4 regions of the Burkholderia sp. Bp9031 genome follow, and region 4 is predicted to be linked to each of the others. Evidence: predicted binding sites of a transcription regulator. Region 4 holds the regulator's gene; each other region holds the start of a gene.
The links. The regulator HrcA, encoded in region 4, represses chaperone genes, less so after heat shock. The targets are predictions, from matches to a motif close to TTAGCACTCNNNNNNNNNGAGTGCTAA.
Positions count from the first base shown of each region.

Region 1: a site for HrcA is predicted at 1,689-1,715, ahead of rpoH (RNA polymerase sigma factor RpoH). Genes of this name have one in related genera too.
Region 2: a site for HrcA is predicted at 1,627-1,653, ahead of DIE15_RS30770 (co-chaperone GroES). Genes of this name have one in related genera too.
Region 3: a site for HrcA is predicted at 1,575-1,601, ahead of DIE15_RS34850 (co-chaperone GroES). Genes of this name have one in related genera too.

Region 1 covers NZ_QTPW01000016.1:40,515-44,724, forward strand. Annotated here, with positions in the region: gene leuA (2-isopropylmalate synthase) at 1-274, shown strand, start outside; gene DIE15_RS20950 (nuclear transport factor 2 family protein) at 418-801, opposite strand; gene DIE15_RS20955 (acyloxyacyl hydrolase) at 847-1,416, opposite strand; gene rpoH (RNA polymerase sigma factor RpoH) at 1,778-2,713, shown strand; gene cydP (cytochrome oxidase putative small subunit CydP) at 3,041-3,319, shown strand; gene DIE15_RS20970 (cytochrome ubiquinol oxidase subunit I) at 3,309-4,210, shown strand, end outside.
Region 2 covers NZ_QTPW01000034.1:29,447-33,656, forward strand. Annotated here, with positions in the region: gene groL (chaperonin GroEL) at 1-1,213, opposite strand, end outside; gene DIE15_RS30770 (co-chaperone GroES) at 1,260-1,553, opposite strand; gene DIE15_RS30775 (SRPBCC family protein) at 1,928-2,437, opposite strand; gene DIE15_RS30780 (hypothetical protein) at 2,468-3,100, opposite strand; gene DIE15_RS30785 (quinol oxidase) at 3,097-3,519, opposite strand; gene DIE15_RS30790 (anti-sigma factor) at 3,548-4,210, opposite strand, start outside.
Region 3 covers NZ_QTPW01000051.1:11,789-15,998, reverse strand. Annotated here, with positions in the region: gene DIE15_RS34860 (hypothetical protein) at 178-891, shown strand; partial or broken gene DIE15_RS34855 (MFS transporter) at 937-1,488, opposite strand; gene DIE15_RS34850 (co-chaperone GroES) at 1,634-1,924, shown strand; gene groL (chaperonin GroEL) at 1,937-3,577, shown strand; gene DIE15_RS34840 (porin) at 3,688-4,210, opposite strand, start outside.
Region 4 covers NZ_QTPW01000017.1:77,621-81,830, forward strand. Annotated here, with positions in the region: gene recN (DNA repair protein RecN) at 1-552, opposite strand, end outside; gene DIE15_RS21855 (NAD kinase) at 572-1,474, opposite strand; gene hrcA (heat-inducible transcriptional repressor HrcA) at 1,605-2,627, shown strand; gene hemH (ferrochelatase) at 2,765-3,829, shown strand; gene DIE15_RS21870 (RNA-binding S4 domain-containing protein) at 3,835-4,210, shown strand, end outside.

The DNA of each region.
Region 1 (4,210 bases), on a different contig from region 4:
GCCGCCAGCCGGCGCAACGCCCGAAGACGTCGTGCAACGCGTGGCCACGGCCTTCGCGACGGCGGCCGGCACGACGATCGACGTCGCCTCGTGCGAACACGCGCGCACGGCGGACGGCCGGATCGCAGTATCGGTCGGCTGCCGGGTCGGCGATGCGCCGCCGCGGCACGGTGTCGGCGTGCATGCCGATGCGGCGAGCGCCGCGCTCGATGCGGTCGTGAGCGCGGTCAACCGCTCGGCCTGGCATTGCGCCGACCGCCGTGCGGCGGCCTGACCGGCAGGTTTCGCTTCAGGGTTTGAACGTCAGCGAGCGGTGCGTGACCGCCCGTGCGCCGCGCGATCCGCGCCGCACGGGCCAATGAAAAGCGGCCCAGAAGGCCGCTTCGGTCGGGACATGAAAACGAGCGCCACGCGCGCTCATGTCTCGGTCGCGCACCGCGTCGCCTGCCACGCCAGCAGGCGCCAATGGCCCTGCTCGTGGGTATGGACGGCGGTATAGGCGATCGGAAACACCAGCCCGCCGTTGTTGGTCTCCATCTCGATCAGCGCGCGCCCGGTGACGACGCAGGTTGCGTCGCCGACGGGCAGCAGGTCCTGCGACTGGATTTCGATCTGACGATAGCGGCGGCGGCCGGCAACGATCGCGTCAATGAACTGCTGCTTGGTTTCGCGTTTGCCGTTGGTGTGCACGAAGAACACCTTGTCCGACAATTGCGCATCGAGCGCCTCGCCGTCCCCGTCGACCATCGCCCGGAACCGATCGCGCTCGAGTGCGCGAATCGCATCGACCACCTTCGCCATCGCCTGACTCCTCGGCAACGCGCCCGCCGTGCGCGGGCGTGCGGATCAGAAGTTGTATTGCACGTAGAACTGGTGGAAATTTATACCAGGATTCGGCTCTTTGATACCCGCGTTAGACACATGTTCAAAACGGTAGCCGACCTGATACTGTTGCCGTTGGCCGAACTGCACGCCGACACCCGCAGTCGGCGCGAACTGGAATGCGGTCGACAGCGAGAAATTGTCCGAGATCGTCGGGTGCGTCAGAAGCCGGACGCCGCCGCCGGCCTCAATGAACGGGCGAACCTGCCCCGCGCTCTTGATGAAGCGGAACATTGGCGTCACCCCGAATTCGCCGATGCTGCTATGGACGTTGCCGCCCGTGTGCCAGTAGCCGACGTGCCCCTCCACCACGAACGCGAAGTGCCAGCCGCCGATTTCCCACCAGTTCCAGCCCGGATCCCACACCACGCCGAGATCACCCTTGTCGATCCCGTGGCGGTCGGAAAACCCGCCGCCCGCCTGGATCCCCCACCGGTCCGCGAACGCGGCCCCCGATCCGCCCAGCAGCGACGCCGCGAGCAACGCATGCAGCGCAAGCCGGCTACGGGTCCGGCGATTCTTCTTATTGTTCATCTGACACTCCAACTTTGTGGGTTGAATGGAGCCCAGCCGCAACGGCTGGGCCCGAGCGAACTGAATGGTATGGTAAAGGACTTTTCGGATCGGCATCACGAAGCGAAATTGTTTGCTTCCAAAACTACAAAAATCGAAATCGTCTACTGATTACCATCAGAAACAACGGCTTACGGAACTTCCTCCGACCAACCCGGTCGCAAATTAGACTATCGACTCGAGTAGTTCGATAGAAAACCGGGAACTTGGATGCCCACGTGCCCTCTAAGGAATTAGCACTCGGATTGTGGGAGTGCTAAGATGACCCCCGGAATCTCATCCGAGACCAAGGGTTTGTCCCTGATTCCAAAGGAGTTTTTTAGTGAGCCACGCCCTGACCCTTCCGAACACCCTGAGCCCGACGCCGGCCAAGGCCGAATCGGCAGGCTCGCTGGCGCTCGCAACTCAATCGATGTTGCCGGGCCAGCTTGGCAACATCGATGCGTACATCCAGGCCGTCAACCGGATCCCGCTGTTGAGCGCCGAAGAGGAACGCCAGTACGCGACCGAATTCCGCGAAGACAACAACCTCGACTCGGCACGCCGCCTCGTGCTGTCGCACCTGCGGCTCGTCGTGTCGATCGCGCGCAACTATCTCGGCTACGGCCTGCCGCACGGCGACCTGATCCAGGAAGGCAACATCGGCCTGATGAAGGCGGTGAAGCGTTTCGACCCGGCGCAGAACGTGCGCCTGGTGTCGTACGCGATCCACTGGATCAAGGCCGAGATCCACGAGTACATCCTGCGCAACTGGCGGATGGTGAAGGTCGCGACGACGAAGGCGCAGCGCAAGCTGTTCTTCAACCTGCGCAGCCACAAGAAGAGCATGCAGGCGATGACGCCCGAGGAAATCGACGGCCTCGCGCAGGAGCTCAACGTCAAGCGCGAAGACGTGACCGAAATGGAAACGCGCCTGTCGGGCGGCGACATCGCGCTCGAAGGGCAAGTGGAAGACGGCGAGGAGTCGTACGCACCGATCGCCTACCTGGCCGACTCGCACAACGAGCCGACCGCCGTGCTCGCCGCGCGTCAGCGCGACATGCTGCAGACGGACGGCATCGCGCAGGCGCTCGAGGCGCTCGACGCGCGCAGCCGCCGGATCATCGAGGCGCGCTGGCTGAACGTCGACGACGACGGCTCGGGCGGCTCGACGCTGCACGATCTCGCGGCCGAATTCGGCGTGTCGGCGGAACGCATCCGCCAGATCGAAGCGAGCGCCATGAAGAAGATGCGCACTGCGCTGGCCGAATACGCATAAATCCCGGCAATTCAGAGCGCTTCATCCAAAACCGCTGCCTACTGGCAGCGGTTTTTTTTCGCCCATCCTTTCTCCCGTTTTTTTCGTATTAATCGACCTTATTGATCGGATATCGGGCGGTTTCGGGCCCCTTCCGCATAACCTTGATCTACCTCAAGTTTCAACCCTCGGTTCGCGACGGTCTGCCGCAGCGCAGCACTCGGCATCGGAATGCCGGCATTTTAAAATTGGCATGTCGGCTTAAAAGGATTAAAACAGCTTAAGTGCCGTCATAAATCCGACGTAAAGTCGCCCCAAAACCATGTAAATCGATTCAGGATAATCGCCTTGATCTCGATCAATAAAGAGCCTGCGCCGCCTCCCCCGCAGGCCGCCGGCACGCCCGGCTGGCGCGCGCGCATCGGCGCGTGGGCACGCGGGCCAACCCTCGCCCGCGACATCACGCTGGTACTGATCGTCAAGCTGGTTCTCTTGATGTCGCTCAAATACGCATTCTTCAATCATCCGCAGGCTGAGCACATGTCGCTGCCGCCTGCCGCCGTCGCCGAGAAGCTGCTCTCGGTGCCGGTGCCTGCATCTACCGAGGGAGACCACCATGATAAGTAGCGAAGTCGTCGATCTGTCGCGTCTGCAGTTCGGCATCACGGCGCTCTACCACTTCCTGTTCGTGCCGCTGACGCTCGGCCTGTCCTGGCTGCTCGTCATCATGGAAGCCGTCTACGTGATGACCGGCAAGCAGGTCTACAAGGACATGACCCAGTTCTGGGGCAAGCTGTTCGGGATCAACTTCGCGATGGGCGTGACGACCGGCATCACGCTCGAATTCCAGTTCGGTACGAACTGGTCGTACTACTCGCACTACGTCGGCGACATCTTCGGCGTGCCGCTCGCGGTCGAAGGCCTGATGGCGTTCTTCCTCGAATCGACGTTCGTCGGCCTGTTCTTCTTCGGCTGGAACCGCCTGTCGAAGGTCAAGCACCTGATGGTCACGTTCCTCGTCGCGCTCGGCTCGAACCTGTCCGCGCTGTGGATCCTCGTCGCGAACGGCTGGATGAACAACCCGGTCGGCGCCGAGTTCAATTACCAGACGATGCGCATGGAGATGACGAGCCTGTTCGACGTGCTGTTCAACCCGGTCGCGCAGGTGAAGTTCGTGCACACCGTGTCGGCCGGCTACGTGTCGGCGGCGATGTTCGTGCTCGGCGTGTCGTCGTGGTACCTGCTGAAGAAGCGCGACGTCGACTTCGCGCTGCGCTCGTTCGCGGTCGCAGCCGGATTCGGCCTCGCGGCGACGCTCTGCGTGATCGTGCTCGGCGACGAATCGGGCTATACGACGGGCGAAGTGCAGAAGATGAAGCTCGCCGCGATCGAGTCGGAATGGGAAACGCAACCGGCGCCCGCATCGTTCACGCTGATCGGCATCCCGAACCAGGAAGCGCAGCGCACCGACTACGCGATCAGGATCCCGTACGCGCTCGGCCTGATCGCGACGCGCTC
Region 2 (4,210 bases), on a different contig from region 4:
CGCGCGTTGCGTGCAGTGCGTCTTCGACACGTGCCTTCTTTTCCTTCATTTCGACTTCGGTCGCAGCACCAACCTTGATCACTGCCACGCCGCCGGCCAGCTTGGCCACGCGCTCTTGCAGCTTTTCACGGTCGTAGTCCGACGTCGCTTCTTCGATTTGCGTGCGAACTTGCTTGACGCGCGCTTCGATGTTCACGGCTTCGCCTGCGCCGTCGATGATCGTCGTGTTTTCCTTGCCCACTTCGATACGCTTCGCCTGGCCCAGTTCTGCCAGCGTTGCCTTCTCGAGCGTCAGGCCGGTTTCTTCCGCGACGACTTGACCGCCGGTCAGGATCGCGATGTCTTCCAGCATCGCCTTGCGACGATCGCCGAAGCCCGGCGCCTTGACCGCAACGGTCTTCAGGATGCCGCGGATGTTGTTGACGACCAGCGTTGCGAGCGCTTCGCCTTCGACGTCTTCAGCGATGATCAGCAGCGGACGGCCAGCCTTCGCGACTTGCTCGAGCACCGGCAGCAGATCACGGATGTTCGACACCTTCTTGTCGTGCAGCAGCACGAACGGGTTGTCGAGGACGGCGACTTGCTTGTCCGGGTTGTTGATGAAGTACGGCGACAGGTAGCCGCGGTCGAACTGCATGCCTTCGACGACGTCGAGTTCGTCGGCGAGCGACTTGCCGTCTTCGACGGTGATCACGCCTTCCTTGCCGACCTTGTCCATCGCTTCAGCGATGCGATCGCCGATCGACGTGTCGCTGTTCGCCGAGATCGAGCCGACCTGTGCGATTTCCTTGTTCGTCGTGCACGGCTTGCTGATCTTCTTCAGCTCTTCGACAGCCGCTGCGACTGCCTTGTCGATGCCGCGCTTCAGGTCCATCGGGTTCATGCCCGATGCGACGTACTTCATGCCTTCGCGGACGATCGATTGCGCGAGGACGGTTGCCGTCGTCGTGCCGTCGCCGGCGTTGTCGCTGGTCTTGGAAGCCACTTCCTTGACCATTTGCGCGCCCATGTTCTGGAGCTTGTCCTTCAGTTCGATTTCCTTCGCGACCGACACACCGTCCTTGGTGACCGTCGGGCCGCCGAAGCTGCGCTCGAGCACGACGTTACGGCCCTTCGGACCCAGCGTGACCTTGACTGCGTTGGCGAGAATGTTCACGCCTTCGACCATCTTCGAACGGGCGGAATCGCCGAATACGACGTCTTTAGCTGCCATCTTCTAACTCCTTGAATTCTTGGGAATATGTACCGTCAGTGGACGCTTACTTCGCGTTGACCACGGCCATGATGTCTTCTTCGCGCATGACCAGCAGTTCCTGGCCGTCGACCTTCACGGTCTGACCAGCGTACTTGCCGAACAGCACGCGATCGCCGACCTTCACGTCGAGCGCGATCGGCGCGCCCTTGTCGTCACGCTTGCCCGGGCCGACCGCGAGGATCTCGCCTTGATCCGGCTTTTCAGCTGCAGCTTCGGGGATCACGATGCCCGAGGCGGTCTTGGTTTCTTGATCCAGGCGCTTGACGATCACGCGATCGTGCAAAGGACGAAGGTTCATATTCACTCCTCTCTTGAATGAGATTGAAGAACGCTTAGGGAATCTGCCCGGCGGATCGCCCGGCAGAGAATTGTTAGCACTCTCGTGCAGCGAGTGCTAATTATATGGACGGGTTTTGACAAATTCAAGAAGGGGAGCCGGAGGTTTTTTCGCCCGGGGCGAGACGGCGAAAAAACGGGGGCAAAACTGAAAAAATCCTTTTGAAACAATCAAGTAGACATCAATCCCGCGCTCCGGAAGCGAGCACGATGCGGGATATCCCTGCCATCGCACCGATTTGACACGGGGTAAGCACTGAGTTCCCGCGGTCGTCCGGCATCGCATGAAAAAAACTGCCCGGGCGCCGACGGGGCCACATTTCCGGCACCGGACCGTCACGTGTCGGGACAGCCCGCGACCGGCTGGAACGTCCGGCCGTCGGTCTCGACCGTCGCGCCGAGCAGCCGCGCGAGCCCTTTCGCGCCTTCGCGCATCACGACGTCGTGGTTCCAGATGAACAGCGGGCGCGCAACCGGCTCCAGCCAGTTCATCCAGCGCTCGCGCGTACGGATGTGCCAGTCGTAGCGCACGACGGTACGCGTGCCGTCGCCCGCGAACGACCAGCGGCCATCGCCTTCGATCGCGCCGCTCGCGCGGCCTTCGAGCACATGCGGCCGCTCGACGCGCAGCACGCGCATGTCGAAGGTCAGCTGGTACGGCAACGCACCTTTCCACGTGTATCGCTGCAGCGCGCCGACGCCGCGCACGTCGCCGCACTCGATCTCGACGGTCCGTACCGCGCCCTTCCACCAGTCGGGCCAGCGGTCGACCTGGTAGATTGCATCCCAGACCGCCGCGAGCGGCGCGTCCACGCGCCACGTCGTCGAAAACCGGTATTCCGCCATGCAGCCTCCGGCACGTGTCGGGATCAGGGATCAGGGCGCGAAAAAGCGAGCGGGAAACGCGACGTCGATCTCGACGTCGTCGAGTGTCACCGTTTCGAGCGGGTCGCCGTCGCCGTCTGCGAAGCTGACGACCTTCAGCGGAAAGCCGTCCTCGGTGTCCAGCCACAGCCGGTAGCGATGCACGCCGCCGACCACGTGCGCGGGCGCGCCCGTCACCGACACGCGCAGCGTGGCCCGGCCGCCGACAGTTTCCTCGCCTTCCGTCACCGTCGCACCGCCCTGCTGCAGCGCATGCACGTTGCGCAGCAGCGCGCCGACGTCCGACCGGTCGACGCGATGGCCGCTGCGGTCGCGCACGAGCGGATTGGACGGCGACAGCGTCAGCGCGGGCGGCGCATGCTCGCCGAACGGACGCAGCCGGACCTTGCCGTCGCCGGGATCGTACGCGAGCACCGCGCCGTGATGGGGCGACACGAAGTCCATCCGGACGAAACCCGGTTTCAGGTACGCATAATGGAATTCGGCGTGCTCGCCGCTGCGCGCCGACGAGCGGATCGTCGCGCGGTACGAGCGGACCTGATCGAAATGCGCCTGCGCGACGCTCACGGGGTCGGCTGTCATGCTCACTCCTATCAGGCTCGCGGCCAGCCATGCTGCGATCATGGCGCCGCCTCGACGTCGAGCACGCCTTCCATGCCGCGCTCGCGATGGCTGCGCAGGAACAGCAGCCGATGCGTGCAATAGTAGGCGAAGCGACCAGGCTCCGTCGGCGTGAAGCGCAAGATGCGCGGCGTCGTGCCCAGTTCGGTGTGCACCGCGATGCCGGCCTGCGGCGCAGCGATCTCGAAACTGTGCGGCACGACACCCGGTTCGGCCGATACCGTCAGTTCGACCGGCACATGCGCGCGGACGATCACGTGGTTCGGACGAAAGAAATAGCTGCCGCCGACGATCGTCACCCGCTGCACGCCATCGGCATCGACCGGCACGCGCACCGGGGCGTCGCCGTCCGCCCGTGCAAGCCCGGCGCCCGCCGCGAGCACCGCCACTATCGTCGCCACCATCGCCGTCTTCGCGTTCATCCTCTGCTCCCTGCCGATGCCGCGTGCGTCACCCCTTCCATGCGTCGGTCGGCCCGCCGAGTGCGCCGCACGCGTCGATCGCGAGCTCGCGCAGGCGCCGTTCGTCGCCTCGGCCGGACAGCGCATAACCCATGCCGCGATCCGACCAGAAGTACGTGTAGCGGCCGTCGGCCGACATCGCCTGCGGTGTGAGGCGCCGCGCGTCGTAGGCCGTCATGTACAGCGTCACGCGCGCGCCGTCCGCACGCTGGTACATCAGCTGTGCGGCCGGCCCCGCGTCGCCCGGCAGCAGCCGGCCGCCCAGCAGCGCATAGCCGTATTCGTCGAGCGACGGTGCGCGCACGGGCCGGCCGAGACGCGCGGACAGCCACCCGGCCAGGCGCGCCGGGTCGCGGGCGTCGATTTCGACCGGGTGTTCACGATCGGCCGCGTACACCGCATACGCGACATCCGCGCGCGCGGCGAACGCCGGTTCGACGCCGAATGCCGTCCAGCCCGCGTGCAGCGCGATGCCGAGCACCAGCCCGGCCGCCAGCCCCGCGAACGCGTACGCGACCATGCGCCGGCGCGACGCGCGCCGCTGCACGAACAATGCCGGTGCGGCGGCCGGCAGCGGGAACAGCGCGCGCAACGCGTCGCGCTGCGCGCCGTAATGCGCGAACCGGTCGGCTTCCCGCGGATCGGACTGCAG
Region 3 (4,210 bases), on a different contig from region 4:
TCTGCATCGGGCCGCCCCAATTTCGAGATGAATGACGGAAGCCGCGACGCATAATCCCGTCGCACGCCGCGACGAAAGCGAGCAACCGTATCGCGCTCGAACCGCACCTCGCATGATGCGCGTCGCAAACACGGCGAGCGGAAGCATCCCGATCACCCAATGCCCTCTGGAGACCCGATGTCAAAAATCACCGACGTACTGAAAGTGCTATCGACCTGCGAACCCTACCGCCCCGCAAAAGGCCTGTCGATGGAGCGGGCACGCAAAGCGGCGCGACTTCTGCTCGCGGGAGGCGGCGTCTGCTTCGTGCTGCTCGGCGCATTGGCGCTCTGGCACAAGGCGGCCCCGGCACCGTGGCAGCAGCACGTCGCCATCGTGTTCTACGTACTGACGGTCTTGTTCAGCCTGCTCTCCCTCATCGTCGAACCCGTCGCCGGCATCGTCCAGATGTTTCGCTGGAAATCGGAAACGCTGAACACCATCACGCGCGAGGTGGAGACCGACGAGAAGCATGCACTGCTGCTGGCCGGCTACGACGACAGCACGCTCGAGTATGCGCGGCACGTCCTGCAACTCAAGGTGAAGCGCCTCGACGCGCGCGCCGTGTCGTTCTTCGGCGGCGGAACGGCCGCCTATGCGCTGCTTGCCGTGACGCTCTCGAACATCAAGGACGCCGGTGGCTTGCCGTGGTTGCAGAGTACGCTGACAAGCGGATTCGTTTCCGGAAATTTCCTGAATACCGCCATCGTATGGGGCATTGCATTGGTCTTCGGGCTGTCCGTCGGCTCGATGGCGTTGAAGGTGGTCCAGTCGCGCTACGTCTATCAGGTTGAACTCATCGAGCTCGTGCTGCTGCATCGAACGATGGCGAAGGCGGCCAAGCATGCTTGACGTAGTCGGCACGGCGGGCCGTGCGCAACCGCGCAGCTGGCGTGCTCATCCGGCACGCCGCGCGGCCAGCGGCATCGCCCGCCGCGAGGCAATCCGCAACCCGAGGACGCCGCCGACGAGCAGCGCCACGGCGACCAGCAGCAGCGCGAGATCGTACGAATGCGTCACGTCCTTGATGTGTCCCATCACCGGCGGCAGCGCCAGCCCCGCGATGTTCGCGACCGCGTTGATCAGCGCGATCGACGCGGCGGCCGTGAGGCCTGACACGTATTCGGTCGTCACGGCCCAGAACACCGGCGTCGCGGCCCAGTTGAACCCGACCGCGAACACGAGCAATGCGTATGCAACGGGCAGCGCGGGCGTATAGATCGCACCGGTCAGCAACGCGCCGGCCAGCAGCATCGGCACGCCGAGATGCAGCGCGCGTTCGCCGCCGAGGTCCGAATGCCGGCCATTCAGATACATCGCGATGCACGCGATCAGGAACGGCAGTGCGGACAGGCTGCCGACCGCGAAGCTCGATTGCCCCGACAGGCTCTTCACCAGCAGCGGCAGAAACAGCGTGAGGCCTATCGTGCCGAAGGCCTGCAACAGCCCCGCCTCGTTCCCCATCCATAGCGCATCCACGCAAATGCTTTTCCGAATCCGTTATTGGATCGCGTCGCCGCGCGTTTTTATACTCGTCAGCACTCTCTGATGAAGCGTGCCAGCCAATTTCGACGCAACAGAACAGGACGGAAAGATGAGCCTACGCCCCTTGCACGACCGGGTCATCGTGAAGCGACTCGACCAGGAAACCACCACCGCCTCGGGCATCGTGATCCCCGACAGCGCCGCTGAAAAACCCGACCAGGGCGAAGTGATCGCCGTCGGCCCCGGCCGCAAGGACGCGGACGGCCAGCGCATCGTGCCCGACCTGCGGGTCGGCGAACGCGTGTTGTTCGGCAAGTATGCAGGCCAGGCCGTCAAGGTGGACGGCAACGAATTCCTCGTGCTGCGTGAGGAAGACATCGTCGCGGTCGTCAATCAATAACGGAGTGCAATCATGGCAGCGAAGGAAATCATTTTCAGCGACGTCGCGCGTGCGAAGCTGACCGAAGGCGTCAACATTCTCGCGAACGCGGTGAAGGTCACGCTCGGGCCGAAGGGCCGCAACGTCGTGCTCGAACGCAGCTTCGGCGCGCCCGTCGTCACGAAGGACGGCGTGTCGGTCGCGAAGGAAATCGAACTCGCGGACAAGCTGCAGAACGTCGGCGCGCAGCTCGTGAAGGAAGTCGCATCGCGCACCAGCGATGCCGCCGGCGACGGCACGACGACAGCCACCGTGCTCGCTCAGGCGATCGTGCGCGAAGGCCAGAAATACGTCGCGGCCGGGCTCAATCCGCTCGACCTGAAGCGCGGGATCGACAAGGCCGTCGCGTCGGCCGTCGACGCGCTGAAGAAGATCAGCAAGCCGACCACCACCAGCAAGGAAATCGCACAGGTCGCGACGATCTCGGCGAACGGCGAAGAGTCGATCGGCCAGCGCATCGCCGAGGCGATCGACCGCGTCGGCAAGGAAGGCGTAATCACCGTCGAGGACGGTAAGTCGCTCGCCGACGAGCTCGACGTCGTCGAAGGGCTGCAGTTCGATCGCGGCTACCTGTCGCCGTATTTCATCAACAACGCGGACAAGCAGATCGCCGAGATTGAGAACCCGTACATCCTGCTGCACGACAAGAAGATCTCGAACATCCGCGACCTGCTGCCGGTGCTCGAACAGGTCGCGAAGTCGGGCCGGCCGCTCCTGATCATCGCGGAGGACGTCGAAGGCGAAGCACTTGCGACGCTGGTCGTGAACAACATTCGCGGCATCCTGAAGACGGTCGCGGTGAAGGCGCCGGGCTTCGGCGATCGCCGCAAGGCGCTGCTCGAGGACATCGCGATCCTGACCGGCGGGCAGGTCGTCGCCGAGGAAACAGGCCTCACGCTCGAGAAGGCAACGCTCGCCGAACTCGGCCAGGCGAAGCGCATCGAGGTCGGCAAGGAAAACACGACTGTGATCGACGGCGCGGGCGACGCGAAGAACATCGAGGCGCGCGTGAAGCAGATCCGCGTGCAGATCGAAGAAGCCACCTCCGACTACGATCGCGAAAAGCTGCAGGAGCGCGTGGCCAAGCTTGCGGGCGGCGTCGCGGTGATCAAGGTCGGCGGCGCGACCGAAATCGAAGTGAAGGAGAAGAAGGACCGCGTCGACGACGCGCTGCACGCGACGCGCGCGGCTGTCGAGGAAGGCATCGTGCCTGGCGGCGGCGTCGCGTTGATCCGCGTGCGGCAGGCGATCCGCGAACTGAAGGGCGCAAACGCCGACCAGGACGCGGGCATCAAGATCGTGCTGCGCGCACTAGAGGAACCGCTGCGCCAGATCGTCACCAATGCGGGCGAGGAAGCGAGCGTGGTCGTCGCGAAGGTCGCGGAAGGCGTGGGCAACTTCGGCTACAACGCGCAGACCGGTGAATACGGCGACCTCGTCGAATCGGGCGTGCTCGATCCGACCAAGGTCACGCGCACCGCGCTGCAGAACGCGGCGTCGGTCGCGGGGCTATTGCTGACGACCGATGCGACCGTGTTCGAAGCGCCGAAGGATGCGGCGCCAGCCACGGTGCAGGGCGGCCCGGGTGCAGGCGGGCCAGGGTTCGATTTCTGACGCCAGTCAATGTGGCCCGCCCGAGCCGGGCGACCGCATGCTGTACCCACGACGCGTGGCGGCACCAGTCGCCACGCGTTTTTTGTTCGCGACCGCCGCGCGCGCCGCCATCAGAACATCTGGCGCAGGCCGATCGCGGCCCCGACGTTGTTGGTCCGGCCGATCTGGTCGACCTTGCCCGTGAGCGGGTTGGTGGCACCCGGATAGTCGGCGGCGAACGCCCCGTTGCCGCGTGCGAAATCCACCGTGCCATATACCTCGGTATGCTTCGACAGCGCGTATTCGGCCAGTACGGTCGCCGAGTAGTTGATCCCGGAGCCGAGCGTGCCATCGAGCCGCTGCGCGTTGCGCGCGTGGCCGTAATAGCCGGCCACCGTGATCAGCAACGGCGTGGTGGCCTGCCAGTTCGCACCGACGTAGAACGTATCGTCGATGCGATTCGGGCTGCCGCCGACCAGCGTCGGCGCGCCGGCCTGCTGCATGTTGAAATCCGTCGTGCCCGTCTTGTCCTGGCCGTGCAGCCAGCCGGCGAGCAGGCGGACGGACGGCGTGACCCGATATGCCCCGCTTACATGCAGGAAGCTCACCTTCGCGCCGTTGACCGCACTGCCGTTCACGGACGACACCGAGGTC
Region 4 (4,210 bases):
TTCGAGCTGCAGTTCGCGCTCGTGCGCCTTCGCGGCGTCGATCGCCTGCGTTGCGTCGCGCCATACGCGCCACGCGCGGGCGACGTTCGCGGCATCGGAGACGAGCCCCGCGTGCGTGTCGAACAGCTCGCGCTGCGCGTCGGGCCGCATCAGCAGCTGGTGCGCGTGCTGGCCGTGGATGTCGACCAGCATCTCGCCGAGCCCGCGCAACTGCGCGAGCGTCGCGCTGGTGCCGTTGATGAACGCGCGCGAGCGGCCGTTCGCGTCGATCACGCGGCGCAGCATCACGGTGTCCTCGGCGTCGAACGCGTGTTCGTCGAGCCAGCGCGCGACGCGGTCGTGCGGCGTGAATTCGGCGGTGATGTCGGCGCGGCCGCAGCCGGCGCGCACGACGCTCGCGTCGGCGCGTTCGCCGAGCGCGAGGGCGAGGGCGTCGATCAGGATCGATTTGCCGGCGCCGGTTTCGCCGGAAAAGACGGTAAAGCCGCTGTCGAATTCGAGATCGAGCGCGGCGACGATGACGAAGTCGCGAATCGAGAGGTGGCGGAGCATGGTGTCGGGCGGTGGTGCGTCAGGACGCCTTGTCGTCTTCGTTCGATGCGTGTTCGTTCCAGTGCAGCTTCTTGCGCAGCGTCGCGTAGTAGCTGTAGCCGACCGGGTGCAGGAACGGCACGGTGTGCTTCGAGCGGCGCACCTCGATCGTGTCGTTCAGTTCGAGCGCGGTGAACGACTGCATGTCGAAGTTCACGTTGACGTCGCGGCCGCCGACGATCTGGATCGCGATCTTCGAATCGTCGGGCAGCACGATCGGCCGGTTCGACAGCGCGTGCGGCGCGATCGGCACGAGCACGATGCCCGCCAGCTGCGGATGGAGGATCGGGCCGGCCGACGACAGCGCGTACGCGGTCGAGCCGGTCGGCGTGGCGACGATCAGGCCGTCCGAGCGCTGGTTGTACATGTACCGGCCGTCGACCGATGCGCGCAGCTCGACCATCCCGGAAAAGCCGCTGCGGTTCACGACGACGTCGTTGAACGCGATCGCGTGGTAGATCGGTTCGCCGTCGCGCATGATCCGGGCCTCGAGCAGCGCGCGCTCCTCGCGCTCGAACTTGCCCGACAGGATCACCGGGACGAGCGCCTGCATGTCGGCCGCCGCGATATCGGTGATGAAGCCGAGCCGCCCGTGGTTGATCCCGATCAGCGGTGTCTTGTACGGCGCGAGCTGGCGGCCGATGCCGAGCATCGTGCCGTCGCCGCCGAGCACGACCGCCACGTCCGCGCGCGCCCCGATTTCCGCCGGGGTGAGCGCCGCATAGCCGGCGATGCCGATCTCGCGCGCGGTGTCGGCTTCGAACACGACCTCGAAGCCGAGCTTCGCGATGCAGCCAGCCAGCGTGGCGAGCGGCTCGGCGATGCCGGGCGTGTTGCTCCGGCCGACGAGCGCGACAGTATTGAACTGATTACCGGTTTTCATGCCGGCATTACACCATAGCTCGTTGACGAAAAGAACCAGCTGTGCGCACACGGGGCCGGATCGGTCAGCCCGCGCGACTGTGGCCGCGGCCACTCGCCGTGCTCGCGCGGTTGCGCTAAAATTTTCTACCATGCTAGATCCTCGCGCACGAACCCTCCTGAAAACCCTGATCGAACGGTATATCGCCGACGGTCAGCCGGTCGGCTCGCGCACGTTGTCCCGTTACTCCGGCCTCGAGCTGAGCCCGGCAACGATCCGCAACGTGATGTCCGACCTGGAGGAACTCGGCCTCGTGTCGAGCCCGCACACGTCGGCCGGCCGCGTGCCGACGCCGCGCGGCTATCGCCTGTTCGTCGACACGATGCTGACGGTCGAGGCGCCGATCGACGCCGAGGCCGTCGCGCGCCAGGTGCAGAACACGCTGCAGGCCGGCGAGCCGCAGCAGCGGGTCGTGGCGGCCGCGGCGAGCGTGCTGTCGAACCTGTCGCAGTTCGCGGGCGTCGTGCTGACGCCGCGCCGCAGCCACGTGTTCAAGCAGATCGAGTTCATGCGCCTGTCGGACAAGCGCATCCTGCTGATCATCGTCACGCCCGAGGGCGACGTGCAGAACCGGATGCTCGCGACGCCGCGCGACTATTCGCCGTCGCAGCTCACCGAGGCGTCCAACTACATCAACGCGCATTTCGCCGGGCTGTCGTTCGACGAGGTGCGCCGCCGCCTGCGCGACGAGATCGACCAGCTGCGCGGCGACATGACCACGCTGATGCATGCCGCCGTGACGGCCAGCACCGAGGTGCCCGATACCGAGGACACCGTGCTCATTTCCGGCGAGCGCAACCTGCTCGAAGTGGCGGACCTGTCGTCCGACATGGCACGGCTGCGCAAGCTGTTTGACGTGTTCGACCAAAAGACGGGCCTCCTGCAACTGCTCGACGTGTCGAGCCACGCCCAGGGCGTGCAGATCTTCATTGGCGGTGAATCGACGCTCGTGCCGATCGAGGAAATGAGCGTCGTTACCGCACCGTACGAGGTGAATGGCCAGATCGTCGGCACGCTTGGCGTGATCGGCCCGACCCGCATGGCGTACAACCGCGTGATTCCGATCGTCGACATCACCGCGCGCCTGTTGTCGCTCACGCTGAGCCAGCAGTAACCTGACCGACACCGCCCCGCCATCGTGCCGCGGCGCAGCGTGTGCCGCCAGTCGGCCGAACGGTCAGCCGACCCGAGCGAGGCGGCCCGCTATAATTGAGGGCCGTCCGACTGCGTGCCCCGAGCACGTTCCTGCCCATGCGTTTCGATCTTGAGCCGCCTTCGAGCGTCGCGGCTGCCCATCGCATCGGCGTGCTGCTGATCAATCTCGGCACGCCGGACGCCCCGACGCCGCGCGCGGTGCGGCGCTATCTGGCCGAATTCCTGTCGGACCCCCGCGTCGTCGAAATCCCGCAGGCCGTCTGGCAGGTGCTGCTGCGCACGCTGATCCTGCCGCTGCGCGGCCGCGCGTCCGCGAAGAAATACGCGGCCGTCTGGATGCCCGAGGGCTCGCCGCTGCGCGTGTACACCGAGCGCCAGACCGAAGGCGTGCGCCACCTGCTCGCCTCGAACGGCTATCAGGTGATGGTCGACTACGCAATGCGCTATGGCAGTCCGAATATTGCGCACGCGCTCGCGCAGTTCAAGCGCGCCGGCGTCGAGCGCGTGCTGCTGATGCCGATGTATCCGCAATACTCGGCGTCCACCACCGCGACGGCATTCGATGCCGCGTTCGCCGCGCTCGCGCGGATGCGCAACCAGCCGGAAGTGCGTACGGTGCGCCAGTACGCCGACCATCCGGCCTACATTCACGCGCTGGCCGAGCAGGTGCGCCAATACTGGGCGCAGCACGGCCGGCCCGACTTCGCGGCCGGCGACAAACTCGTGCTGAGCTTTCACGGCGTGCCGAAACGCACGCTCGACCTGGGCGACCCCTATCACGACCAATGCCAGCAGACGGGCGCGCTGCTGATGGCCGCGCTCGGGCTGTCGACGCTCGAATGCCGCGTGACGTTCCAGTCGCGCTTCGGCAAGGCCGAATGGCTGCAGCCGTACACGGCACCGACGCTGCGCGAGCTCGGCGAGGCCGGCGTGCGGCGTGCGGACGTGTTCTGTCCCGGTTTTACGGCCGATTGTCTGGAGACGATCGAGGAGATCGGGATGGAGGTGCGCGACGAGTTCATCGCGGGCGGCGGCCAGGCGTTCCACCGGATTCCGTGCCTGAACGGCGCGCCCGCGTGGATCGGCGCGGTGGGCGAGATCGTCGCCGAGAATCTGCAGGGCTGGCCGGTGAAGGCCGCGCAGCCCGAAACGGTGAGTTGAACGCGATGAACTACAGGATTTCGACGGAACCCGGCGCGAAGCTGCGCATCGACAAATGGCTGTGGGCGGCGCGCTTTTTCAAGACGCGCTCGCTCGCCTCGGACGCGGTCGACAAGGGCCACGTGAAGATCGGCGGCGCGGCGGTCAAGCCGGCAAAGGACGTGCGCGTCGGCGACGAGGTCGAGATTGCGATCGACGGTGTCGTCTGGCACATTGCCGTGCTGGGCATTTGCGACGTGCGCGGGCCCGCGAGCATCGCGCAGACGCTTTACCAGGAAACGGAAGCGGGGCGCGTCGCGCGGCTCGCCGAACTGGAGCGGCGGCGCACGTATCGCGAGCCGGCGGCCGAACTGCACGGCCGGCCGACCAAGCGCGACCGGC